2 regions of the Candidatus Avoscillospira sp. LCP25S3_F1 genome follow, and region 2 is predicted to be linked to the other one. Evidence: riboswitches for the same ligand, from Rfam matches in the RefSeq annotation. Region 2 holds a riboswitch; the other holds the start of a gene.
The links. Region 2 has a riboswitch for lysine ahead of dapA (4-hydroxy-tetrahydrodipicolinate synthase). Riboswitches for the same ligand answer to the same signal wherever they lie in the genome.
Positions count from the first base shown of each region.

Region 1: another riboswitch for lysine. It lies ahead of ACTQ33_RS11300 (Na+/H+ antiporter NhaC family protein); the one in region 2 lies ahead of dapA (4-hydroxy-tetrahydrodipicolinate synthase).

Region 1 is NZ_JBQKJT010000011.1:86,670-93,764, reverse strand. Features, by position in the region: gene gmk (guanylate kinase) at 1-441, opposite strand, end outside; gene remA (extracellular matrix/biofilm regulator RemA) at 438-710, opposite strand; gene ACTQ33_RS11325 (YicC/YloC family endoribonuclease) at 723-1,601, opposite strand; gene ACTQ33_RS11320 (CdaR family protein) at 1,686-2,924, opposite strand; gene cdaA (diadenylate cyclase CdaA) at 2,921-3,784, opposite strand; gene ACTQ33_RS11310 (aminotransferase class V-fold PLP-dependent enzyme) at 3,884-4,996, opposite strand; gene ACTQ33_RS11305 (DUF3343 domain-containing protein) at 4,993-5,244, opposite strand; lysine riboswitch at 5,381-5,552, shown strand; gene ACTQ33_RS11300 (Na+/H+ antiporter NhaC family protein) at 5,633-7,095, shown strand, end outside.
Region 2 is NZ_JBQKJT010000008.1:128,801-135,895, forward strand. Features, by position in the region: gene ACTQ33_RS09225 (O-acetylhomoserine aminocarboxypropyltransferase/cysteine synthase family protein) at 1-1,033, opposite strand, end outside; lysine riboswitch at 1,550-1,732, shown strand; gene dapA (4-hydroxy-tetrahydrodipicolinate synthase) at 1,861-2,751, shown strand; gene dapB (4-hydroxy-tetrahydrodipicolinate reductase) at 2,764-3,501, shown strand; gene ACTQ33_RS09240 (diaminopimelate dehydrogenase) at 3,518-4,501, shown strand; gene ACTQ33_RS09245 (aspartate kinase) at 4,556-5,875, shown strand; gene lysA (diaminopimelate decarboxylase) at 5,876-7,095, shown strand, end outside.

The sequences.
Region 1 (7,095 bases), on a different contig from region 2:
ACGGCCTGCGATCTTATCATCCGGAGTGTCGCCACGTCCACGCAGTCGCCGTTCAATCTCGGCAAAGCTGGGGGCCGCCATAAAGATCAGCACCGCGTCTTCCCGGTTGGAGCGGACCTGCATGGCGCCGCAGGGCTCCACGTCCAGCAGGATATCAAAGCCCTGCTCCAACTGCTGCTGAATGGGTCCCTCCGGCGTACCGTAGCAATTGCCCACGTATTCTGCGTGCTCCAGCAATTCGCCCCGTTCCAGCATCTGCTGGAACTGTTCCCGGGTAACAAAATAGTAATTCTCGCCGTCCACCTCGTTGGGCCGCTTCTCCCTGGTGGTCACCGACACGGAAAACCGCAGGTTGGGGTGACGCCGCATGACCTCCTGCACCACAGTACTCTTTCCCACTCCCGAGGGACCGGACAGTACAAATAATCTGCCGTTTGTCATGATTCTTCCATCTCCTCCGCTGTCAACTCCGTATGCTTGTCGTTCATGCGTCCCGCCACAGTCTCCGGCAGGATGGCCGAGAGTATGACATGGTCCGTATCCATAATGATAACGGCACGGGTCCGGCGGCCGTAGGTGGCGTCAATGAGCATGCCACGGTCCCGGGCCTCCTGGATCATGCGCTTGATGGGCGCGGAATCCGGCGCCACAATGGCAATGAGCCGGCTGGACGAGATCATATTGCCAAATCCGATGTTGATAAGCTTCATGGATTCCTCCCGTCACTCGATATTCTGGGTCTGTTCCCGTATCTTTTCCAATTCCGCCTTGATCTCCACCACCGTACGGGCCTGCTCCAGATCGTTGCCCTTGGAGCCGATGGTATTGGCTTCCCGGTTCATCTCCTGCAACAGGAAGTCCAGCTTGCGGCCAATGGCCCCGCCGCCGGTAAGCATGTTGTCCAGCTGGGACAGGTGGCTTCTCAGCCGCACTGTTTCCTCATCTACAGCAATCTTGTCGGCGTAGAGGGCCGCTTCCGCCAGAATGCGGCTTTCGTCGATGTTCTGGTTGTCCAAAACCTCCTGCATCTTGGCGGTCAGCCGGGCCCGATATTCGGCCAGGGTGACGGGGCTGCGGGCTTCCACCCGTTCCGTCAGGGTCAGAATCGTACCAGCACGGCTGCGCAAATCCGCCTCCAGCGCCGCGCCCTCCCGGGTCCGCATGGCATCAAAGGCCGACAGGGCTTCACGGACCACAGCAATCAAGTCCTCGGTTACCTGTTCTTCATCGGTGTCCGCCTTTTCCACCAAAAATAAATCCGGTAATTTGGCCAAGCTCGATACAGAAATGTCATCGGTCACACCGTAGTCTGTTACAATGGTCCGCATCGCCGCCAGATATCCCTCCAGCACCGGTCGGTTCAGAGAAATTTCCACAGCGCTTGTCCCACAGTTGGCGATGGAAAGAAACACATCCACCTTGCCGCGAGTAATAGACGATTTGACCGCCTGCTTTACCGCCTCCTCAGCAAAGGAATAGAGCCGGGGCAGCTTGATATTACAATCCAGATACCGGTTGTTTACCGACCGGATTTCCACGGAAATCTCCCGGCCATTCCGGGTTTCCACGGCCCGGCCATAGCCGGTCATACTTTTGATCAACGCGATCCCTCCTTGGGTCCTCGTTAAAATTCCACTGGTTTCGATCACCACGACGGATGGACCGCCGTGGTGATCGGATGATTCTTATTCCTTTACCAGTGAGACGGCCGCACTGTACTGGCCAATGGCCGCCACAGAGCCGTCGCCGCTGACTTCAATGGTCACCGGTACACTCTGGGTACCCTCCCGCAGGTTGGCTGCGTCAATCACCGCCCAGACGTCGTCCTCGTTCAGCTGATTGACCTCGTCGATGGGCCCGCGCACAGTCACCGTCAGCTGCATGGTCATCACATTGACCTCATAGCCCTCCGGTTCGTTGGCAGTGATGATATTGGTTACCCGTAATGTCTTACTGGCAATCCGTGACGTATTGACGCTGATATCCACAAAGACGCTTTCCAGCTCCGCCACATTGACCAACCCATTGGGCAGCGTCACCGGCATATCCTGGGCAATGGGATCGATCAGCTGTGACAAATCCACCTGCGTAATGGTCAGTTGGTTGGTCTTCTCCAGGATCTCCGGTTCTCCAGCTACGGTGATGGTCTGAGGATCGCAGCTATAGAGCATATCACTTTTCGTGACGCCGCCGCCGTCCAGGAATTCCACCACAATGGGAATTTCCTTCATCTGCAAGATCGGCTGTCGGACTTCAATCGCGGTGACCGGCACGCCGTTGGCGCTGATGGTAATATTGGTACTGTCCACCGCCTCGCCGTTGTCGTCAATCAATGTGACCGGGCAGGACTGGAGCACCGTCTGCGACAAATTATCCTGCTGCAAAATCACCTGGGCATAGCTGACCTGGCTGATCAGAGATTCCGGACCCTCCAGCAGCACCTCATTGGGTGTACATTCCATACTGGCGGCATAGTAGCCCTTCTGAACGGTGCCATCCAGAATGCCCCGCACCGAAACGGTCTTGGAGGAGAACCGCTCCACAGTAAAGGTGATGGACGATGGGCTGCCATTGGTTTTCACGTCGCTGTTGGACACGCCGCTGGGATAGGATATGCTGTAATCCATGGTATACGTCCCCGGCTCCTTAATGCGGGACACATCCACCGTCAGTGAAATATTGGTAGCCGACAGTTTTTGCAGGGTAGACCGGCTGCAGGTCACCCGAAGATTAACGGTGGTATCCTCGCCTTCCGTGATAACCAAATTGGAGTCGGCCCGAATTTGGTCTGCGCCATAAAACGTGACGGCCACATCATTGATGGGCTCATTGCTGACCTCCTGGTTGACCACCGTAACCACATAGATCCACAGGCAGAGGGACGCCAGCAGGGCCACCGCCATGGATACCAGTTTGCTCTTCATAGTTTCCCACCTTTTTGGGTCAGTTGACGCAGGATGCGCTGATAGAAGCGCATGGGCTTGGTCTCCTCCTTGACGGTAACGAGCTCATTGACCAACAGGCGTTCCAGTGTCTTGGCGGCCAGATGGCGTTTGAGCATACCGCCTACGGCCACAGAGATGGTACCGGTCTCCTCCGAGACAATGACCACCACGGCGTCCGACGCTTCGCTCATGCCGATGCCCGCCCGGTGGCGGGTACCCAGGTCACTGCTGAGATGGGTGTTCTCCGACAGCGGCAGCACACAGCCGGCAGCCGCAATGCGGGACTGCCGGATGATCAGCGCGCCGTCATGGAGGGCCGCCTTGGGGAAAAAGATGTTGCGCAGCAGTTCGTCGGAAACAGCGGCGTCCAGTACGGTACCGGTTTTAAAGTATTCATCCAGCAGGATGTTCCGTTCAAACACAATCAACGCGCCGGTGCGGCTCTTGGACATCTTCTCACAGGCTGTAACCACCGCGGCAATGGCGGCGCTGGCCGGACGGGCCTCCTGTTTGCCGCCCAGAAGCTCCCGAACAGACCGGCTGCCCACCTTTTCCAGAAACAGACGCAGTTCCGGCTGGAACATGATCACCAGCGCAATAAAGCCCAGTTCCAAAATACGGTTCAAAATAAAGTACAGCGCGTACATGTGGAACAGGCTGGTAAGCCAAGTGACCAGCAACAGCAGGACGATACTCTTGGCGATCCGGGACGCCCGGGTGGAACGGATCATGGTGATGCCCTTATAGAACAGGAACGCCACCACCAGGATATCCAGCACATCGGTTATTTTCATTGTAAAGAGTGACGTCAGAATGCTGTTGAACAGCGCACTTGGCATATTACACCCTTCTTCCAAAATTGCAATACAAGCATTATTTTGTTAATTATACCGTAAACCGCTGCCAATAGCAAGTGGAATCCGGCAAGATTTTGGGAGTTATGCAAAACTTTTCAGCCTTTCCACAACTTCCAGCGTCCGGACGATCTCCGTCTCTGTGGTAAACGCCGACAGGCTGAACCGGACCGTTCCGCCCTCCAACGTTCCGGCACTTTCATGGGCCAGAGGCGCGCAGTGGAGTCCTGCCCGCACAGCAATGCCCTCCTCGGCCAGATGCTGGGCCGCTGTCTCACTGTCCAGATTTTGCAGCGCGACCGAGACCACATTGGTCTGCGGACTGCCGGTGAACACCCGCACGTGGTCCAAAGATTCCAGCCCAAGGCAAAGCTGTCGCGTCAGCTGCTCCTCCCGGCTCCGGCGCACCACGCCATCTTCCTGCCGCAGATACGTCAGTCCTGCCAGCAGGCCGCAGATGCCCGGCATATTGTGGGTTCCTGCCTCGGCCCGCTCCGGCAGCTCCTCCGGCATGGTCCATTGACGGGACAGCACACCGGTTCCGCCCTCCATCAACGGTTGCGGCACCTGTCCGCACAGGAGAATGCCGGTGCCCTGGGGTCCGTACAATCCCTTGTGGCCGGGCATTGCCACATAGGCCGCCTGCCACTCTTTGAGGGAGACCGGCAGCAGTCCTGCCGACTGGGAAGCGTCTACAATCAGCGGTACGCCCTGCTCCCGACACAGAGCGGCAATCCGCTCCACCGGCAGCTGGTAACCGAACACATTGGAAACATGGGTGCAAACCACAGCTTTGACCTCCGGCGTCAAGGACGCGGCAAAGGCCGCCACAGTCTCCTCCGGATCAAACAGCCGTCGTCCACAAATCCGCAGTTTTGCCCCCAAGGCATACAAGGGCCGCAGCACGGCGTTGTGTTCAAAGCCGGACAATAGTACCACGTCGCCGGGGCGCACCAAACTTTTGATGGCGATATTCAGCCCATGCGTGGCATTCATGGTAAACACCACCTGTTCCGGTTCCGCATCGAACAGCTGCGCTGCCGCCGATCTGGCCCGGTACAGCACCTCGGCGGCCTCCATCGCTGCCGGATGGCCGCCCCGACCCGGCGACGCCAAGTGCTCCAACGCATAGGCAACCGCCTCCCGCACTTGGGGCGGTTTTTGCAGCGTCGTGGCTGCGTTATCAAGATAGATCACAGAAACACCTCCCGATGGATACCGTTTTCCATGGTATAGAGCCGTCCGAAGTCCACATGGTTCTGCCGCAGCACCGCTACCGCCCTGGCCAGCGACTCCCGCCGCAGAGCCAGCACATAGCCGCAGCCCCGGTCCGCCAGCGCGGCCGGAAGCCGCTGCAAACGGCACGGAATGCCCGAATAATCCAAAAGTTCCGCCCCCCGCTGGGCCCGCGTGATGGTGCGGAACGCAATCATACAATCATACATGGTATTTCCCTCCCCACCAATCTATGCAGCTGTCCGGCGCCCTGTCGAAATTTCCCGCATGAATTCACAATTTGGTCATAATTTTTTGAAAATCGGTTGACAAGGTTTCGGAATTGCTTATAATAGAGGGCAAATAGCCAATGATAGAGGTGCGAACTGCAAAAGTACGTCCCATGGCCGCAGGCAAATCCGGCGGGATGGAAAGGGCTGTTCGCCGAAGGGTGCGGGCCGGTCTGCCTGCCGGACGTTCCCTGGGCCGTCGGAGAATATCCGCCGGACTGTCACGAAAGTGGAGCGCTGTCATGCCATAGGGGTTCCGGCCCATCCGGAACAGTCTGTCATGGTCCGCCTCCCGAACCATGGCATTTTTATTTTTGGAGGAAATCCTATGAACTTGCGAAACCGGAGACCGCTGGTCTCCCTTCTGATGGTGGCAATGATTCTGGCCGTCCTGACCATCGCCGTCATGGCCGCCGGACAACCGGCCACCAATCTGATCGAGTGTCCCGACTGCGGCGGCTCCACGGCCTGCATGACCTGTTACGGTCTGGACCCCTCCTGCGCCGACTGCGCAGGGACCAATCTCTGCGCCACCTGCGGCGGCATGGGTCAGATTGATGCCCCCAGTAACTATTATAATACCATCTGGGCGCTGCTGCCCCCGATCATCGCCATCACCTTGGCGCTGATCACCAAGGAGGTCTATTCCTCCCTGTTCATTGGTATTTTGGCCGGTGGTTTGCTGTACTCCAACTTTGATTTTGAAGGGACGGTACTCCATGTCTTTGAAGACGGCATTGTTGCGGTGCTGTCCAGCTCCTATAATGTGGGCATTCTTGTCTTCCTGGTAATCTTGGGCGCCATGGTCAGCTTGATGAACAAGGCCGGCGGCAGCGCCGCTTTCGGCCGCTGGGCGCAGAAAAGCATCAAAAGCCGCACCGGCGCACAGCTGGCCACCATTATTCTCGGCGTACTGATCTTCATTGACGATTATTTCAACTGCCTGACCGTTGGTTCCGTCATGCGGCCTGTCACCGACAAGCATCAGGTGTCCCGTGCCAAGCTGTCCTATCTGATCGACGCTACCGCCGCCCCCGTCTGCATCATTGCCCCCATCTCCTCCTGGGCCGCCGCAGTTTCCGGCTTTGTGGAGGACGGCTCCGGTCTCTCCCTGTTTATCCGGGCCATTCCCTACAATTTCTATGCGCTGCTGACCATCGTCATGATGGTTGGGCTGGTGGTTCTCAAGGCCGATTTTGGTCCCATGGCCCGCCACGAACGCAACGCCATCGAACGGGGCGACGTGTTCTCCGGTTCCAATCCCTATGCCACAGAGAAAGAGCTGTACGGGAACCCCAAGGGCCGCGTCATCGATCTGGTTTTCCCGATTGCTTCGCTCATTGTCTGCTGCGTCATCGGCATGATCTACTCCGGCGGCTTCTTCTCCGGTAAAAACTTTGTGGACGCCTTTTCCGGTTCCGACGCTTCTGTGGGTCTGCTGCTGGGTTCCGCCTTTGCCATGGTGTTGACCTTTGTCTTCTATCTGTGCCGCCGGGCCATGACCTTCCGCGACATGATGGACTGCATCCCTGAGGGCTTCAAGGCCATGGTCCCGGCCATTCTGATTCTGACCTTTGCCTGGTCCTTGAAAGCTATGACCGATTCTCTGGGGGCCGGTGTCTTTGTGGCTACCGCCGTCAAGAGTTCCGCCGCCGGATTCCAGGCCCTGCTTCCTGCCATCGTCTTTGTCATCGGCGCCTTTCTGGCCTTTGCCACCGGCACCAGTTGGGGTACTTTCGGTATTCTGATTCCCATTACTTTGGATGTGTTTGACCTGACCACGCCCATGGG
Region 2 (7,095 bases):
TGATGACGCCGCAGGCGCCCTTGGGCAGGTACTTCTTGGCCAGATCATAGTATTTGTTGTCGGGCAGACCGCTGTAGTTGACCCACTCGATCTGGGGATGGTTCTGCAGGAACTCGGCGATGGCCTGGGCGTTGGCGCAATGGCGCTCCATGCGGACGTGGAGGCTCTCCAGGCCCACATTCAGCAGATAGGCGCTCTGGGGTGACTGGCAGGCGCCCAAATCCCGCATGAGCTGGACCGTGGCCTTGGTGATGTAGGCCCCAGCCTGGCCGAACTTCTCGGCGTAGACAAGACCGTGGTAGCTTTCGTCGGGAGTACACAGGCCCGGGAACTTGTCGGCATGGGCCATCCAGTCAAAGGTGCCGCCGTCCACAATGCAGCCGCCCAGAGCGGAGGCGTGGCCGTCCATGTACTTGGTGGTGGAGTGGACCACGATATCCGCGCCCCAGGACAGGGGCTGGCAGTTGACCGGCGTGGCAAAGGTGTTGTCGACGATCAGGGGCACACCGTGGCTGTGGGCCGCCCGGGCAAATTTTTCGATGTCCAGCACCGTCAGGGCCGGGTTTGCGATGGTTTCGCCGTAAACGGCTTTGGTATTGGGCCGGAAAGCGGCGTTCAGCTCCTCCTCGGTGCAGTCGGGGTGAATGAAGGTGAACTCCACGCCCATCTTCTTCATAGTGACGGCGAAAAGGTTGAAGCTGCCGCCGTAGATGGTGGAAGAGCAGACCACATGATCGCCACAGGTGGCGATATTGAAGACGGCATAGAAGATGGCCGCCTGACCGGAGGCCGTCAGCATGGCCGCCGTGCCGCCCTCCAACGCGCAGATCTTGGCCGCCACATTGTCGCAGGTGGGGTTCTGGACCCGGGAGTAGAAGTAGCCGCTATCCTCCAGGTCAAAGAGGCGGCCCAGGGATTCACTGCTGTCATAGCGGAAGGTGGTGGACTGGATGATGGGTACGGCTCTGGGGTCGCCGTTGCCGGGGACGTAGCCGCCCTGAAGGCAGCGGGTTTCGATTTTGTAGGGATTCATAACTGGGTTTCCTCCTGTCTGTGAAGTAGATGAGCAGGCAACAAAAAACGCGTCCCTGCATAGACTGCAAGGACGCGAGCTGTTGCCGCGTGATACCACCTTGGTTCTCCCCGCCCTCACGGACGGAGACTCTGCGGGTGCCGTTGCCGATACCCCGGCGCTGTAATGGGCGCACCCATCGCAGCCTAACGTTCCGCAAAGGACCGGTCGGTGCGAGGCTCCGAGGCCATGTTCCCCCCTGCGTATCGGGCTTCCTTTCACCGTGTGGAAGCTCTCTGGGCCGCGTCGGCAGGGCGTACTCTCCTCTTCATCGCCGTTGTCATCGATGAACTTACTGTCTCAGTGTAGCGCACCATTTTAAAAAAGTCAAGTGCAATCCACGGAGCAGAATGGCAGCCGGGATTCTTTTCCGTGATTTTTCACGAAAAATCCACCGTACTTTCATAAAGTATTCAATTCCTATTGACACCATTTGTCGTGTATGCTAAACTTCTAGCAGTTGAATAGTGCAATAAAACGAATGATAGAGGCGCGACGCATCAAGAGTACCGGTTTTGCCCCAGGCTTTCGCAGAGCTGTGCGAATCGGGAAAGGGATCGTCGCCGAAGGGGCCCGAGGCGGAACGGTACCCTGGGCAGACGGTCAACAGCCGTCTGACTGTCGCATTTGCGGAGTGCTATGCGGAGTGCTATCAGAACACGGCGTCTATCCACGGGACCCTCTCAACCCCCCCCCCGTCGGACGGATTGCAGGGATTCCGATAGTCGATGCTTGCATCGGCTATTTTGTTTTTCTCGGCCATTATCATAGTGAAGGAGTTGCGATCCATGAACCATGAACCTATTTTTCGCGGCGTAGCCACGGCCCTCATCACACCCACTGATGAAACCGGCATCGATTTTGCCGCCTTCAAAAAGCTCATCAACTGGCAGATCGACGAGGGCATCAACGCGCTGGTCATCTGCGGCACCACCGGTGAAGGCTCCACCCTCTCCGATCAGGAGCACCGGGACGCCCTCTCCTGCGCCGTGGAGACGGCGGCGGGCCGGGTGCCCATCATTGCCGGTACCGGCTCCAATGACACCTCCTACGCCATTGAGCTGACGAAGTTCGCCTGCTCCATCGGCTGCGACGGTATGCTGTGCGTAACCCCCTACTACAACAAGGCCACCCAGAAGGGGCTCGTCGCCATGTACAACGCCATCGGCGACGCCTCCACCAAGCCCATCATCCTCTACAACGTTCCCTCCCGCACCGGCGTCAACATTGAGCCTGCCACCTATGTGGAGCTGGCCAAGCATCCGATGATTGCCGGTATCAAGGAGGCCAACGGCAACATCTCCAAGATCGTGGAGACTGCGGCCCTGGTGGGCGGTCAGCTGGCGATTTACTCCGGCAACGACGACGAGATCGTGCCCATCATGGCCTGCGGCGGTATCGGCGTCATTTCGGTACTGTCCAACGTAGCCCCCAGAGAGACCGTGGCGATCTGCGACAAGTTCTTTGCCGGCGACGTGGCCGGCGCCATGGCCTTGCAGGCCAAGTATCTGCCCCTGATCCGGGCCTTGTTCTCCGAGGTCAACCCCATTCCCGTCAAGGCCGCCATGGCCGCCATGGGCTTCTGCAAGGACTATCTGCGTCTGCCCCTGACCCCCATGGAGGAGGGCCACAAGGCCACCATGCTCCAGGCCATGCGGGATGTGGGCATCAACGTATAAGGAGGCCGTCCCATGAAACTTCTTGTCAACGGCGCCTGCGGCCGCATGGGCCGGGCGGTCCTGGCCATGATCGACCAGGGTATCCAGGGCTCGGAGCTGGCCGGGGCTGTGGATTCCTACGGCAGCGGCGACACCATTCTCAAGAGCTTGAACGACTTCACCGGCCAGGCCGACTGCATCATTGATTTTTCCAACCACGCCGCCACGGCGGAGCTATGCGCCTACATCCAAAAGACAAAGATTCCCGCCGTCATCGCCACCACGGGCCAGACGGAGGAAGAGTTGAAGCTCATTGATGAGGCCGCCAAGGCGGCTCCCATTTTCCGCTCCGGCAACATGTCCCTGGGCGTGGCATTGCTCATGGAGCTGGCCCGCACCACGGCCAAAATGTTCCCCGACGCCGATGTGGAGATCGTGGAAGCTCACCACAACCAGAAGCTGGACGTTCCCAGCGGCACGGCCCTGATGCTGGCCGAAGCGGTCAAGGACGCCCATCCCGACTACGACGTGCTGGTGGGCCGCCATGAAAACGGCAAGCGGCCCAAAAAAGAGATCGGTGTCCACTCCCTGCGCATGGGCAACACCGTGGGCATCCACGAGGTCATTGTCAACACCGGTACCCAGATCATCACTTTGAAGCACGAGGCCCAGGACCGTTCCCTCTTTGCGGAAGGTGCGTTGTCCGCCGCCGCATTCCTCATCGGAAAGCAGCCGGGGCTCTACAACATGAACGACATTGTAACGCAGTAAAGGAAGGTTTGTACATATGACAAGAATTGGCATTGTAGGCTACGGTAACCTGGCCCGGGGCGTAGAGTGCGCCATCACCCAGAATCCTGATATGGAGCTGGCCGTGGTGTTCACCCGCCGGAACCCGGCTTCCCTCACCATCCACACCCCCAACGTCCCCGTGGCGTCCATGGACGATATTCTCAGCTGGAAAGATAAGGTGGATGTACTGATCCTCTGCGGCGGCTCCGCCACGGACCTGCCCACCATGACCCCGGCCCTGTCCAAGGACTTCCACGTCATCGACAGCTTTGACACCCACGCCAACATCCCCGCCCACTTTGCCGAAGTGGACGCCGTGGCCAAAGAGAGCGGCCATATGGCCATGATCTCCATGGGCTGGGACCCGGGCCTGTTCTCCGTCAACCGTCTCTACGCCTCGGCCATTCTGCCCGAGGGCAAGGACTACACCTTCTGGGGCAAGGGCGTCAGCCAGGGCCACTCCGACGCCGTCCGCCGGATTCCCGGCGTGCTGGACGCCCGCCAATACACCATTCCCGTTCCCGAGGCATTGGAGCGGGTCCGCAAGGGTGAGAACCCGGAGCTTACCACCCGGGAGAAGCACACCCGCTACTGCTTCGTGGTGGCCGAAGAGGGCGCCGACAAGGCCGCCATTGAGCAAGCCATCAAGACCATGCCCAACTACTTTGCCGACTATGACACCACCGTGGAGTTCATCACCGCCGAGGAGATGGAGCAGAACCACTCCGGCCTGCCCCACGGCGGCAGCGTCATCCGCAGCGGCGTCACCGGCTGGGATAAGGAGTGTCTCCAGACCATCGAATACACGCTGAGCCTGGACTCCAATCCCCAGTTCACCGCCAGCGTTCTGGTGGCCTGCGCCCGTGCACTGACCCGGATGAAAGACCGGGGCTGCACCGGCTGCTATACCATCTTCGACATTGCCCCGGCAGACCTGAGCCCCCTGGGCCGCGACGAGCTGCTGGCCCATATGCTGTAAATTTCGCGCCGTCCCCCTTTTGTAAAAAACCACATACACAAGGAGAAGATACCCATGCAGACGAAAGTAGTCAAATTCGGCGGCAGTTCCCTGGCCGACGCCGCCCAGTTCCGCAAGGTGGCGGCCATCATCAAGGCCGAGCCGGAGCGCCGCTATGTGGTGGCTTCCGCCCCCGGCAAGCGTTTTTCCGATGATATCAAGGTCACCGATATGCTCTACGATTGCTTCAGCCTGGCCGCCAAGAAGCAGAACATTGACGAGGCCTTTGCCAAAATCGAAGCCCGCTACAACGGCATCATTGCCGATCTGGGCCTGGACTTTTCCCTGGAGAAGGAATTCCGCAAAATCCGCATGGCCATCGAACATCACGCGGGCCAGGACTATGTGGCCAGCCGGGGCGAGTATCTGAACTCCATGATTCTGGCTCAATTCCTAGGCTTCACTTTCGTGGATGCCGAATCCGGCATCTTCTTCCACAGCGACGGCACCTTTGACGACAAGCAGACCTACAAGGCTCTGGCCGCCCTGCTGGAGGACGTGGAATACGCCGTCATTCCCGGTTTCTACGGCTCCATGCCCAACGGCACCATCAAGACCTTCTCCCGGGGCGGTTCCGACGTCACCGGTGCCATTGTCGCCCGGGCCGTCCACGCTTCCATCTATGAAAACTGGACCGACGTTTCCGGTATGCTCATGGCGGACCCCCGTCTGGTGGAAAATCCCCGGGTCATTGAGGAAATCACCTATCGGGAGCTGCGGGAGCTGGCCTACATGGGCGCGACAGTTATGCACGAGGAGGCTATTTTCCCGGTTCGGGAAGCCTGCATTCCCATCAACATCCGCAACACCAACGCCCCTGCCGATCCCGGCACCATGATTGTGCCCAAATCCGACCGTCCGGTGCCCACGGTCATCACCGGTGTGGCGGGCCGCAAAGGTTTCTCCTCCATCACCATCGAAAAGGACCGCATGAACACGGAAGTGGGCTTCGGCCGCAAGGTCCTGGGCGTTCTGGAGGACTTTGGTGTGTCCTTTGAGCACACGCCCACGGGTATTGATACCATGAGTGTTGTGGTGTCCACCAGCTCCATTGCCGACTGCAAGGAAGCCATCATCGGCCGTATTTTCCGGGACGCCAACGCCGACTCCGTCACCATTGACGACAACATGGCGCTGATTGCCATTGTGGGCCGCGGCATGGTCAGCAACAAGGGCACGGCGGGCCGGGCCTTTACGGCCATTGCCAATCAGAACATCAACGTCCGGATGATCGACCAGGGCTCCGGCGAGAACAACATCATTGTCGGCGTGGACGAGGACGACTACACCGCTGCGCTTCAGGCCATCTACGGCGCCTTTGTCGGGGAGGCGTAAATGCTCTACGACAATCTGACCATCAACGACCGTGGCCATCTGGCCATAGCCGGTCAAGATACCACCGAGCTGGCCCGGGAATACGGCACCCCCCTGATGGTGCTGGATGAAGACTGGGTCCGGGCCCGGTGCCGCATCTATGTGGAGGCCCTGCGGGACCACTTTCCCGCCGGGTCCCTGCCCCTGTACGCCTCCAAAGCGCTGAGCTTCAAAGGCATTTACCGTCTGGCCGCCGAAGAGGGCATGGGCATTGATGTGGTGTCCATCGGAGAAATCCACACGGCCCATCAGGCGGGCTTCCCCCTGGAGCGGGCCTATTTCCACGGCAATAACAAGACCGACGAGGACATTGCCTTTGCCATGGACCACGGCGTGGGCCAGTTTGTCTGCGACAACCTGGACGAGCTGGACGCCATTGACGCCGAGGCGGGCCGCCGCGGCATCCGGCAAAAACTGCTGCTGCGGCTGACGCCGGGCATCGATCCCCACACCCATGAGAAGATCAATACGGGCCGCATCGACTCCAAGTTCGGCGCTGCCATTGAGACGGGACAAGCCGAGGAATTGGTCGTCAAGGCCCTGGGCAAGCAAAACGTGGAATTGTTGGGCTATCACTGCCACATCGGTTCACAGATTTTCGACCACACGCCGTTCTGTGACGCGGCCATTCTGATGCTGCGGTTTCTAGCGGAAATGCGGGACCGTCATGGCTTCTGTGCCCCGGTGCTGAACCTGGGCGGCGGTATGGGCGTACCCTACACCGATGCCGACCCGGTCATCGACTACAAGGCCAACATTGAAAAAATCGGCAAGCTGGTAGCCGACACCTGCGAAACGCTGAAGGTCCCCGCCCCGGCCATTCTCATGGAGCCGGGCCGCAGTCTGGTGGCCGACGCCTGCACGACCCTTTATACGGTGGGCGGCACGAAAGTCATTCCGGGTTTCAAAAACTACGCCTCCGTGGACGGCGGCATGACGGACAACCCACGGTATGCCCTGTACCAGTCGGCCTATACGGTGGCTCTGGCCAACCGGATACAGGACCCCGCCGATTTCTGCTGTACCATCGCGGGCCGCTGCTGTGAAAGCGGCGATCTGATTCAAGAGAATGTGACCATTCCCACGCCCTACCGTGGGGATCTGCTGGCGGTGTTTACCACGGGTGCGTATAATTATTCCATGGCGTCCAATTATAACCGGATTCCCCGTCCGGCCATGGT